One region of the Photobacterium sp. S4TG1 genome, then DNA from elsewhere that is predicted to be linked to it. Evidence: predicted binding sites of a transcription regulator. Region 1 holds the regulator's gene; each other region holds the start of a gene.
What was found. Region 1 encodes PurR, which represses purine synthesis genes. Its sites were predicted from a motif close to TNANGNAAACGTTTNCNTNA; they were not measured.

Region 1 (2,213 bases):
TCAGGAGGAGAAAAGCAACGGATCCATTTTGCACGCGTGCTAACACAACTCAGTCAAGCTGATGATAAATGTATATTAATGTTAGATGAGCCAACATCTGCCTTAGATCTCGCCCACCAGCATAAAACGCTACAAATGGCACAAACCATGGCAGCAAAAGGTGCCGCGGTTATCATCGTATTACATGATCTCAACTTAGCTGCGCAATATGCCCAACGTATGGTCATCATTCAACAAGGTAAGATTCAAGCTGATGGATCACCATGGCAAGCATTACAACCTGCAATAATTAACAACGTTTACGGTTGGCAGGTTTCTGTTCATCCTCATCCTGTTCATGGTTATCCTTACCTACTATCCTAGTATTAATGTGCATCATTTTTTTAATTGGCTGTTGTAAATTTCAGTAAAATTGCTGAAATTTACGTTTTTTTGTTGATAGTTATCAAATAATTTACTCCCAGACAATTGAAAAGTTGCACTACGCGTAACACTCAGTAAAATGTGAACGCAAGCGATTACACTTGAAAAACATGCAATAATTATAAAGCCGCGAATAAATGCGGCTTTTAGTGTTAATACTATTTAAGTATGTAATAGACACATTATTGGTGCCAAATTGAATAATTAACGGGATACTTTACGCAAAAAGATGGAATTATATTCATCTCAGTAATTACTCAATTTGGTACCTCACGATTAGCTAGAAACATCTCTAGCACCCATTATTAGAAGAATAAATATGGCAACCATTAAAGATGTTGCACGTATGGCTGGTGTTTCAACGACAACAGTTTCACACGTGATCAATAAAACACGCTTTGTCGCAGAAGCAACACAGAAAAAAGTACTGGCAGCCGTTGAAGATCTCAATTACGCACCAAGTGCTGTTGCTCGCAGCCTAAAATGTAACACTACACGCACCATTGGTATGCTGGTAACTAAATCAACCAACCCTTTTTTTGCTGAAGTTGTACATGGCGTTGAAGAGTACTGCTACCGTGAAGGTTACACGCTGATTCTATGTAACACTGAAGGTAACCTTTCTAAGCAGCATGATTATTTACGCATGCTTGCCGAAAAGCGTGTGGACGGTTTATTAGTGATGTGTTCTGATCTTGATCAGAGATTACTGGATCTACTTGAGCGTCAAAAAGACCTACCAATGGTGGTAATGGATTGGGGCCCAGAAAGCCCGCATACCGATAAAATTCAGGATAATGCTGAACAAGGTGGCTACATTGCGACTAAATATTTTATCGAACATGGCCATACTCGTATTGGTTGCTTGTCTGGCCACAACGATAAATCAACATGTCGTGAACGCCTAAAAGGCTTTAATAAAGCAATGGCAGAAGCAAACTTAGCGGTTAACGAAAACTGGATTCTTGAAGGTGACTTTGAGTGTAATTCAGCCGTTGAGGCTGCTGAGAAGTATATTGCAATGACAGATCGCCCAACCGCCATTTTCTGTTTCAATGATATTATGGCAATGGCACTGATCAGTACTTTTGAACAAGCAGGGTTACGCGTTCCCAATGATATTTCAATTATTGGCTACGATAATATTGATCTTGCCCCTTACTTCGCACCGCCACTAACGACTATTCACCAACCAAAGCGTCGTTTAGGTAAAACAGCCATTAAAATTTTAATGGAGCGTATGAAGAATAAAGATCATGAACCTCAAATCTTTGAAATGACACCTGCTATTGTTGAGCGAAAGTCAGTAAAAGATTTACGCTAACATTACTTCCCCGCTTTTATGAGCCAATATTTTTATTGGCTTTTTTCTTTTATTGTTAATGATTTACGCTCAAAGCTTCTACAAAATATCGACAGACCTCAAAAACATGAGCAACCTCACAGATTCATCAGCTTTCGTTAATATTAAAACTTACCTTTTTAAAAGATCGAATATAATACTCCCTGTAGATACATATAATAGTAAGCAAAAGACTTACAAATTATAAATAATACTTTTATATTGATAATATTATTTATAAAGTAATACATGGACGATTTAGAGTAGAAAAATTCTTTCGTAAATAACTTTAGAAATAAAAGTCAATTTACGGCTACTTTAATGTTAGGTGACACTCATTTATTCACCGAGTAGAAGTATGGACAAACCAATATTAAAAGATTCATTAAAATTATTAGACCATTTAGGTAATGTTAAATCGCGTTCTATGTTTGGTGGCTTTGGTATT
Region 2 (2,213 bases), on a different contig from region 1:
GATTAAAGGGGATATATGAATAGAGTTGTTAATATATAAGGGGGTAAGGAGAGAGCTATTGCATAGCTCTCGAATAGGTTTTAATCAATTAATTGATATTCTTGGCGTAGTATATCAATAATTTCATTTTTTGGATCTTGGCTCAGAATAATTGGGTGTCCAGTGATCTTTTCTGCGATATTGGTGTATATTTTTGATATCTGCATTAATATATCTTGAGGGAGTGCATTTTCTGCTGCTAATGCAAAACGTTCAGGCATACGTTCTTTATTTAATAAAATATCGGGTTCAGGAAAATAATTAAGTAATACTTGGCGGAAATCTTCTTTTGAATTTTCAACTATTTGTCCATCACGATATGCAGCTCCATCCCAAATTCGAGAGGAATCTGGTGTACCCACTTCATCCATATAGATAAGTTTCTCATTTCCGCTAGCATCTGTTACGTAGCCAAATTCAAATTTAGTATCGACAAAAATTTGGTCTAATTGCGCTAATTCATTACTAATAACTGTAAAACCATCAGCTAATAGTTTTTCATAGTAGCTAATATCATCAATATGACGGAAATTGAAAGCCTGATAATTATTAATGAGATCATCACGAGTTACATTAATATCGTCAGCTTCTGGTACATTAGGAATGCCTTTTAGAATACCTTTCGTTGATGGTGTCATCAGGAGTTGTGGTAGTTTTTGATCTTTTTTCAATCCTTCCGGTAATTGAATACCACAGAACTGACGTTCGCCTTGCGTGTATGCACGCCACATTGAACCTGTAATATATTGACGACAAATAGCTTCTACCATTACTGGTTTTGCTTTTTGTACAATCCATACAAAAGGATGGGGAATATCAAGAATATGGCTGTCGGCTAAGCCATTATCTTTAAATAGTTTAAACCAATGATTTGAGATTGCATTAAGTGCCGCGCCTTTACCGGGAACACCTTTCAAACCACCTTCACCATGCCAAATACAATCAAATGCAGAAATTCGATCACTGATGATCATTATTGCTAAAGGTGCATCAGGTTGAACGTTATAGCCTTTTTGTTGAATAAGACGACGGCTGTCTGTGTCTGTTAGCCAATAAACAGATCGTACTTTTCCACTGTGAATGGGTTTATCGGTGCGGATGGGAAGGTCGTCATTGACGGCAAGAACTTGATCAGCAAGACTCATGGTGAAATTCCTATTTCAAAATGATGGCATCGAAATACAGAGTGTTTAAGATAAACATTACCTCAAGCACTCATCTTATTGTGCATAATACTCGGTTCATTGTATGACTACCAGCAAAAAAGCAAACGATTGCTTTTTGATTTTAAAATAGTCTTAAATGTAAAGTATGGTGATGAAAGACCATACTTTACATATTGAGAGGTGTTTTATTAAGGATTAAAAACGTTGATAGAAGGCATGTAAATCACGAGGAGTAATATAAAACATGTGTAAGAACCATTGCTTAGTGTCGTCTAAATTGAACCAGACTGGTGTAAATTGGAAATGACTCCAATTGGTAACAACTTGTAGCGCCCCATCATAGCTTGGCGCTAGATCAAATAAGATCACAATGGCAATAACTTGAGCAAGACTAATGAATGGTTTAGTAAAGGCAAAGGGTTTAAGTGCGGTACCAAATGAGGATTTAAAGCGTTTGTTTGATAGATCGACGCTGTATATCTCATCTAGGATTAAATGTACGATGCCGCCAAGCAGAACAAATCCACCCGCAAACCAACTGTCAGTTGCCGTGTGCCCTAATAAGACGCAAATATGGACACAGCATAGTGCAATAAGAGTCACAAATGAAATTGAGTGACATGCGCCACGGTGAACCGTACAACGGTCAAATACGGCCTTGCCAAAATAACGAATAGTAATAAACAATGAGATGACATATAGAATCAGCTCAAGCATTGCGACGCGGGTGTAGATATGGCTGATGAGTAAAAAACAACAAAACCCCGCCAGAAGTGTAAACAATGCTTTCATTGACGTTGAATGGTCTGAATCTATATCAGGTAAAAGTCCACCGATGGTACCAAAGAAGGTCATCCATAGTGCAATGCTGGGGCTAATATGATCAGCCGACAATAATGTAGTTGCTGTTAAACCACTAACAATTGCTGCAATTGTGAAATGGGTCGAGAAATTTGCCAAGAAAAATGAATTCCAACTGGATACATATACAGGTATTTATCACTGTTA
Region 3 (2,213 bases), on a different contig from region 1:
AACAACTGGCTTCTCAACAACAACTTTGTCTAGACCAACTAGTTCGATTTCAGGGAAAACTTCAAAAGAAGCTTTAAATACTAGATCTTTGCCTTCAGCCATTTCTACTGGAGTAAAAGTTGGCGCACCTGCTGGATTGATCTTTTCTTTAACGATAGCTTCGATAAAGTGGCGGTGCATTACTTCACCTAGGATGTCTTGACGAACAGAAGCGCCAAACATTTTAGCAACCATCTTCATTGGTGCTTTACCTGGGCGGAAACCGTCGAAACGACGAGTTTTAGCAATCTTACGTAGTTCAGCAGCAACAGCATCTTCGATGTTTGCAGCAGGAACTGTAATAGTTAGGTGGCGTTCTAGACCTTCAGTGGTTTCAACGGTAACTTGCATTATATTTAACCTCAAAACTTACTCAGCTTTTTCTGAGTGGTGTTGCCGAACAGCCATTTACTGACGGTGGCATCCTTTCATGTTACAGCTCGAAAACCATAACGCCTAAATTCTTTCTTCAAGATTCTGAGAGTAGATAGCCTACTTAACAGAGCGCGCTATTATAACGACACGTAAGCGTGACGTCGAGGTAGATACCTTTAAACGCGAACGATCTCTTTAACTGCCTTACAAGATAGGGGCTAGAAATATCATTTCAAGGGGAAAAATGAAAATAATCGCTTTAAAACCATTTTTTTTGGTTCAAATGTCGGAAAAACGAGCTAATTAGAAAAAATTTCAGCAATGATGTAACGGAAAAATAGACTTAGAGATAGAAGTAATAATAAACAGAAGAGAGATGATGAAACAGAGAAATGACACAAGAAATAAGAGAAGAGATGGTACGCCCTGCAGGATTCGAACCTGCGACCACATCCTTAGAAGGGACGTGCTCTATCCAGCTGAGCTAAGGGCGCATCATGGTGTAGCAAGAAGCTACGAAGCAGGATTATACGTAGCTAAAAGGTAAGGTCAATCCCTTTACTCTATTTTTCCTATTTCAAGCGGCTAACTGGTTAAAGATACAACAAAAACGTCATTTCCAGAGTGTGATTTAAAGCAAACAGCACTAAAGCCTCCCCCTCGACTCTCAACGATTATTTCTTCTTATGATTTTCTTTTTATGCATTACAGCCTACTCTCGCCTTAAATCTTGATTCAATTTCAATATATTATCAAATAGCAATCGTTTGCTTAATGGTAATTAGCTTGGTTATCTGCCACAATATCAGCGTTGATACGTTAACCAACACAACAAAGGATCACCATGAGCGCTCAAATTATTGATGGGAAAATCATCTCCCAAACTGTGCGACAAGAAGTTGCAGCAAGAGTAAAAGCACGCACCGATGCCGGATTACGCGCACCGGGATTAGCGGTTGTTCTCGTAGGTCAAGATCCAGCCTCGCAAATTTACGTTGGTAGTAAACGCAAAGCATGTGAAGAAGTTGGCTTTATTTCAAAATCCTATGATTTACCCAGTACGGCATCTGAGCAGCAACTACTCGATTTGATTGATGAGCTCAATCAAGATTCCACAATGGACGGTATTCTGGTGCAATTGCCACTACCTGCAGGTATGGATAGCACACGAATTCTTGAACGCATCGATCCAGAAAAAGATGTTGATGGATTCCACCCTTATAATGTTGGCCGTCTTAGCCAGCGTATTCCAAAATTACGTTCATGCACGCCTAAAGGCATCATTACACTATTAGAACGTTACAATATAGAAGTGCGTGGTAAGCATGCGGTGATCGTTGGTGCTTCAAACATTGTTGGACGCCCAATGACATTAGAATTATTACTCGCAGGCGCAACAACAACAACCTGCCATCGCTTTACACAAGATCTTGAAGGTCATATTCGCCAAGCAGATATTTTAGTGGTTGCAGTAGGCAAACCTAATTTTATACCGGGTAATTGGATAAAAGAGGGAGCAACAGTCATTGATGTAGGTATTAATCGCCTTGAAAATGGCAAATTATGTGGTGATGTTGAATTTGATGTTGCTTGTCAGCGCGCAAAGCATATTACTCCGGTCCCAGGAGGCGTTGGGCCAATGACAGTCGCAACTTTAATTGAAAATACGCTGCTAGCCTGTGAGCAATACCATTCGGCATAAACACACCGATGAACAACAGTCACTGATGATGGAATATACAAAAAGCGAGTAGCCAAATACTCGCTTTTTTGTTGCTGTTATGCTTTGTTTTTTACTA
Region 4 (2,213 bases), on a different contig from region 1:
TGTTTACTTCACGTCCCTTGCCACTCAATGCTTTTACAACCGCAAATGTGATAAAACCAAGACCAATACCTTCTGCAATCGAGTAAGTTAGAGGCATTAATAAACACACAACAACCACAGGAGCCGCTTCCGTTAAATCTCGCCATTCAATTGATACCAAACCTGACATCATTAAAATAGCAACATAAAACAGCGCACCCGCCGTTGCATAGGCAGGAACCATTCCAGCCAACGGAGCAAAAAATAAGGCTAACAAGAATAACACGCCAACCGTTACGGCTGTTAGGCCTGTACGCCCACCAACTGCGACACCCGACACACTCTCAACAAAAGATGTGGTATTTGACGTCCCCAGTAGAGCACCAATAGAGGTTGCAGTACTGTCTGCTAATAGCGCTCGATTTAAACGTGGTAATTTACCATCTTCACCTATTAAGTTTGCCTTAGTTGCAACACCGACCAATGTGCCTGCGGTATCAAACAAATCGACAAACAAAAAAGCAAACACAATTGAGATTAAACCCACTTCCATCGCGCCTGAAAAATCAAGCTGCATAAAGGTTGGAGCGATACTTGGTGGCATAGAGATAATGCCGTTGTAATCCACTTCACCAACAATAATGCTGATCGCAGTTACAATTAAAATCGCAATCAATACCGCGGCTTTAAAACCGCGTTGTACTAAAGAAATTGTCAAGAAAAAACCGAGTGCAGCCATAATTGCTGGAAAACTGGTTAAATCGCCAGCCGTCACTAATGTTGCAGGGCTAGCAACGACAATACCTGATGTTTGCAGAGCGATAAACGCTAAAAATAAACCAATACCAGCTGAAATACCGATACGTAATGAATGAGGGATCGCGTTGATGATCCATTCACGCACTCGCATAACACTCAATGCAATAAAGCATAAACCAGATAAGAATACCGCCGCTAAAGCCACTTGCCATGTATGGCCCATACCTAACACAACGGTGTAGGTGAAAAAGGCGTTAAGTCCCATACCGGGTGCTTGAGCAACAGGATAGTTAGCATAAAAACCCATCACAAAACAGCCAATCATTGCCGCTAAACAAGTAGCAACAAACACTGAGCCTTGATCCATTCCTGTGCTGGCTAACATAGTGGGGTTTACAAAAATAATATAAGCCATTGTCAGGAAGGTAGTGACACCCGCCATAATTTCAGTGCGCACAGTTGTGCCATTTTCAGTGAGTTTAAATAACTTTTCTAGCATGCTTCTCGGTTCCTTAGAGATACGCAATAAAGTAACAAACAACGCCAAGAAATAGAAAACGATTGCGCAATCCATTTCGGGGCTGATTATAATCATGCGATCACGCAATTTCCAGATTTTATCGTTGAAAAGCGTAAAACAATAACTCTTTGTATTTACATAACCTAAGAGATGTCTATTTAAAGTATATTTATCAGTACATTAAAAAAATAATACTTATGTCTATTTTTTGAGCATTTAATTTTTAAACCACTAAATAGAGGTTAATTAAAGCCAATAGCCAGAATGAAAATGAGGATATAACATGAAAAGCAGCTAAAAAAACGCCACTTCAAAGGGAAGTGGCGGCAGAATGTTGCAGATAACTGGATAGTGTTATCGAGATATTCTTAATTTAAGGGGATGAACAAACTTGCATTTGTTTCGTTGAAAGCAACAAAACAATAAAAGCTAATTAGTAACGGTACGGCGTTGGGTAATGGAAGTTACTTGTATATACAGTACGGTTATTCCAAAAATGTGTCATTGAAGAAAAAATTTTCATTTAAATCACCTTAGTCATAAGTACACCAACGTCATCGTTGGTGGCTTGCCATCGCGGCTCACTTATTCTCGGTTCCTTGGAGGCGATATCTCGAGTTCGTCCTGAACGTGTCGTGTTAATCATTGTGCCAATTAATCAGGCGTGACTAAACTATAGCCAAAATGAAGTAAATTTACAACGTTTTTTTTAAGTAGATCACACTTTTTGCTTTTTCTGCTTGAGGTATGGCTTTTAGTGTAAATTTATTACATTATTATTTAGTTATATTTCAACATCTCTCTTTTGGGATGTTTTTTGGCACATTTGATCATATAAAATACACATCGCAATAATGATTAAGAGTTGCGTCACCAATGGCGTAATAATCTCAGAAATCCGTGCTATAAGATTTTATTATTTGCCCTATCCCCCCTAAAGGCAGAGTGATATGCT

Region 2: the regulator PurR is predicted to act here: its motif matches at 1,302-1,321, upstream of VXS03_RS16185 (phosphoribosylaminoimidazolesuccinocarboxamide synthase).
Region 3: the regulator PurR is predicted to act here: its motif matches at 1,170-1,189, upstream of folD (bifunctional methylenetetrahydrofolate dehydrogenase/methenyltetrahydrofolate cyclohydrolase FolD).
Region 4: the regulator PurR is predicted to act here: its motif matches at 1,288-1,307, upstream of VXS03_RS03030 (NCS2 family permease).

Annotation. Positions count from the first base shown of each region.
Region 1 is NZ_JAYXUH010000004.1:182,271-184,483, forward strand. Features, by position in the region: gene VXS03_RS07780 (heme ABC transporter ATP-binding protein) at 1-363, shown strand, start outside; gene purR (HTH-type transcriptional repressor PurR) at 743-1,747, shown strand; gene VXS03_RS07790 (TfoX/Sxy family DNA transformation protein) at 2,124-2,213, shown strand, end outside.
Region 2 is NZ_JAYXUH010000016.1:63,498-65,710, forward strand. Features, by position in the region: gene VXS03_RS16185 (phosphoribosylaminoimidazolesuccinocarboxamide synthase) at 81-1,184, opposite strand; gene VXS03_RS16190 (metal-dependent hydrolase) at 1,401-2,165, opposite strand.
Region 3 is NZ_JAYXUH010000003.1:11,502-13,714, reverse strand. Features, by position in the region: gene tig (trigger factor) at 1-390, opposite strand, end outside; tRNA gene VXS03_RS05720 (tRNA-Arg) at 832-908, opposite strand; gene folD (bifunctional methylenetetrahydrofolate dehydrogenase/methenyltetrahydrofolate cyclohydrolase FolD) at 1,259-2,116, shown strand; gene rfaH (transcription/translation regulatory transformer protein RfaH) at 2,194-2,213, opposite strand, start outside.
Region 4 is NZ_JAYXUH010000001.1:621,735-623,947, forward strand. Features, by position in the region: gene VXS03_RS03030 (NCS2 family permease) at 1-1,237, opposite strand, end outside.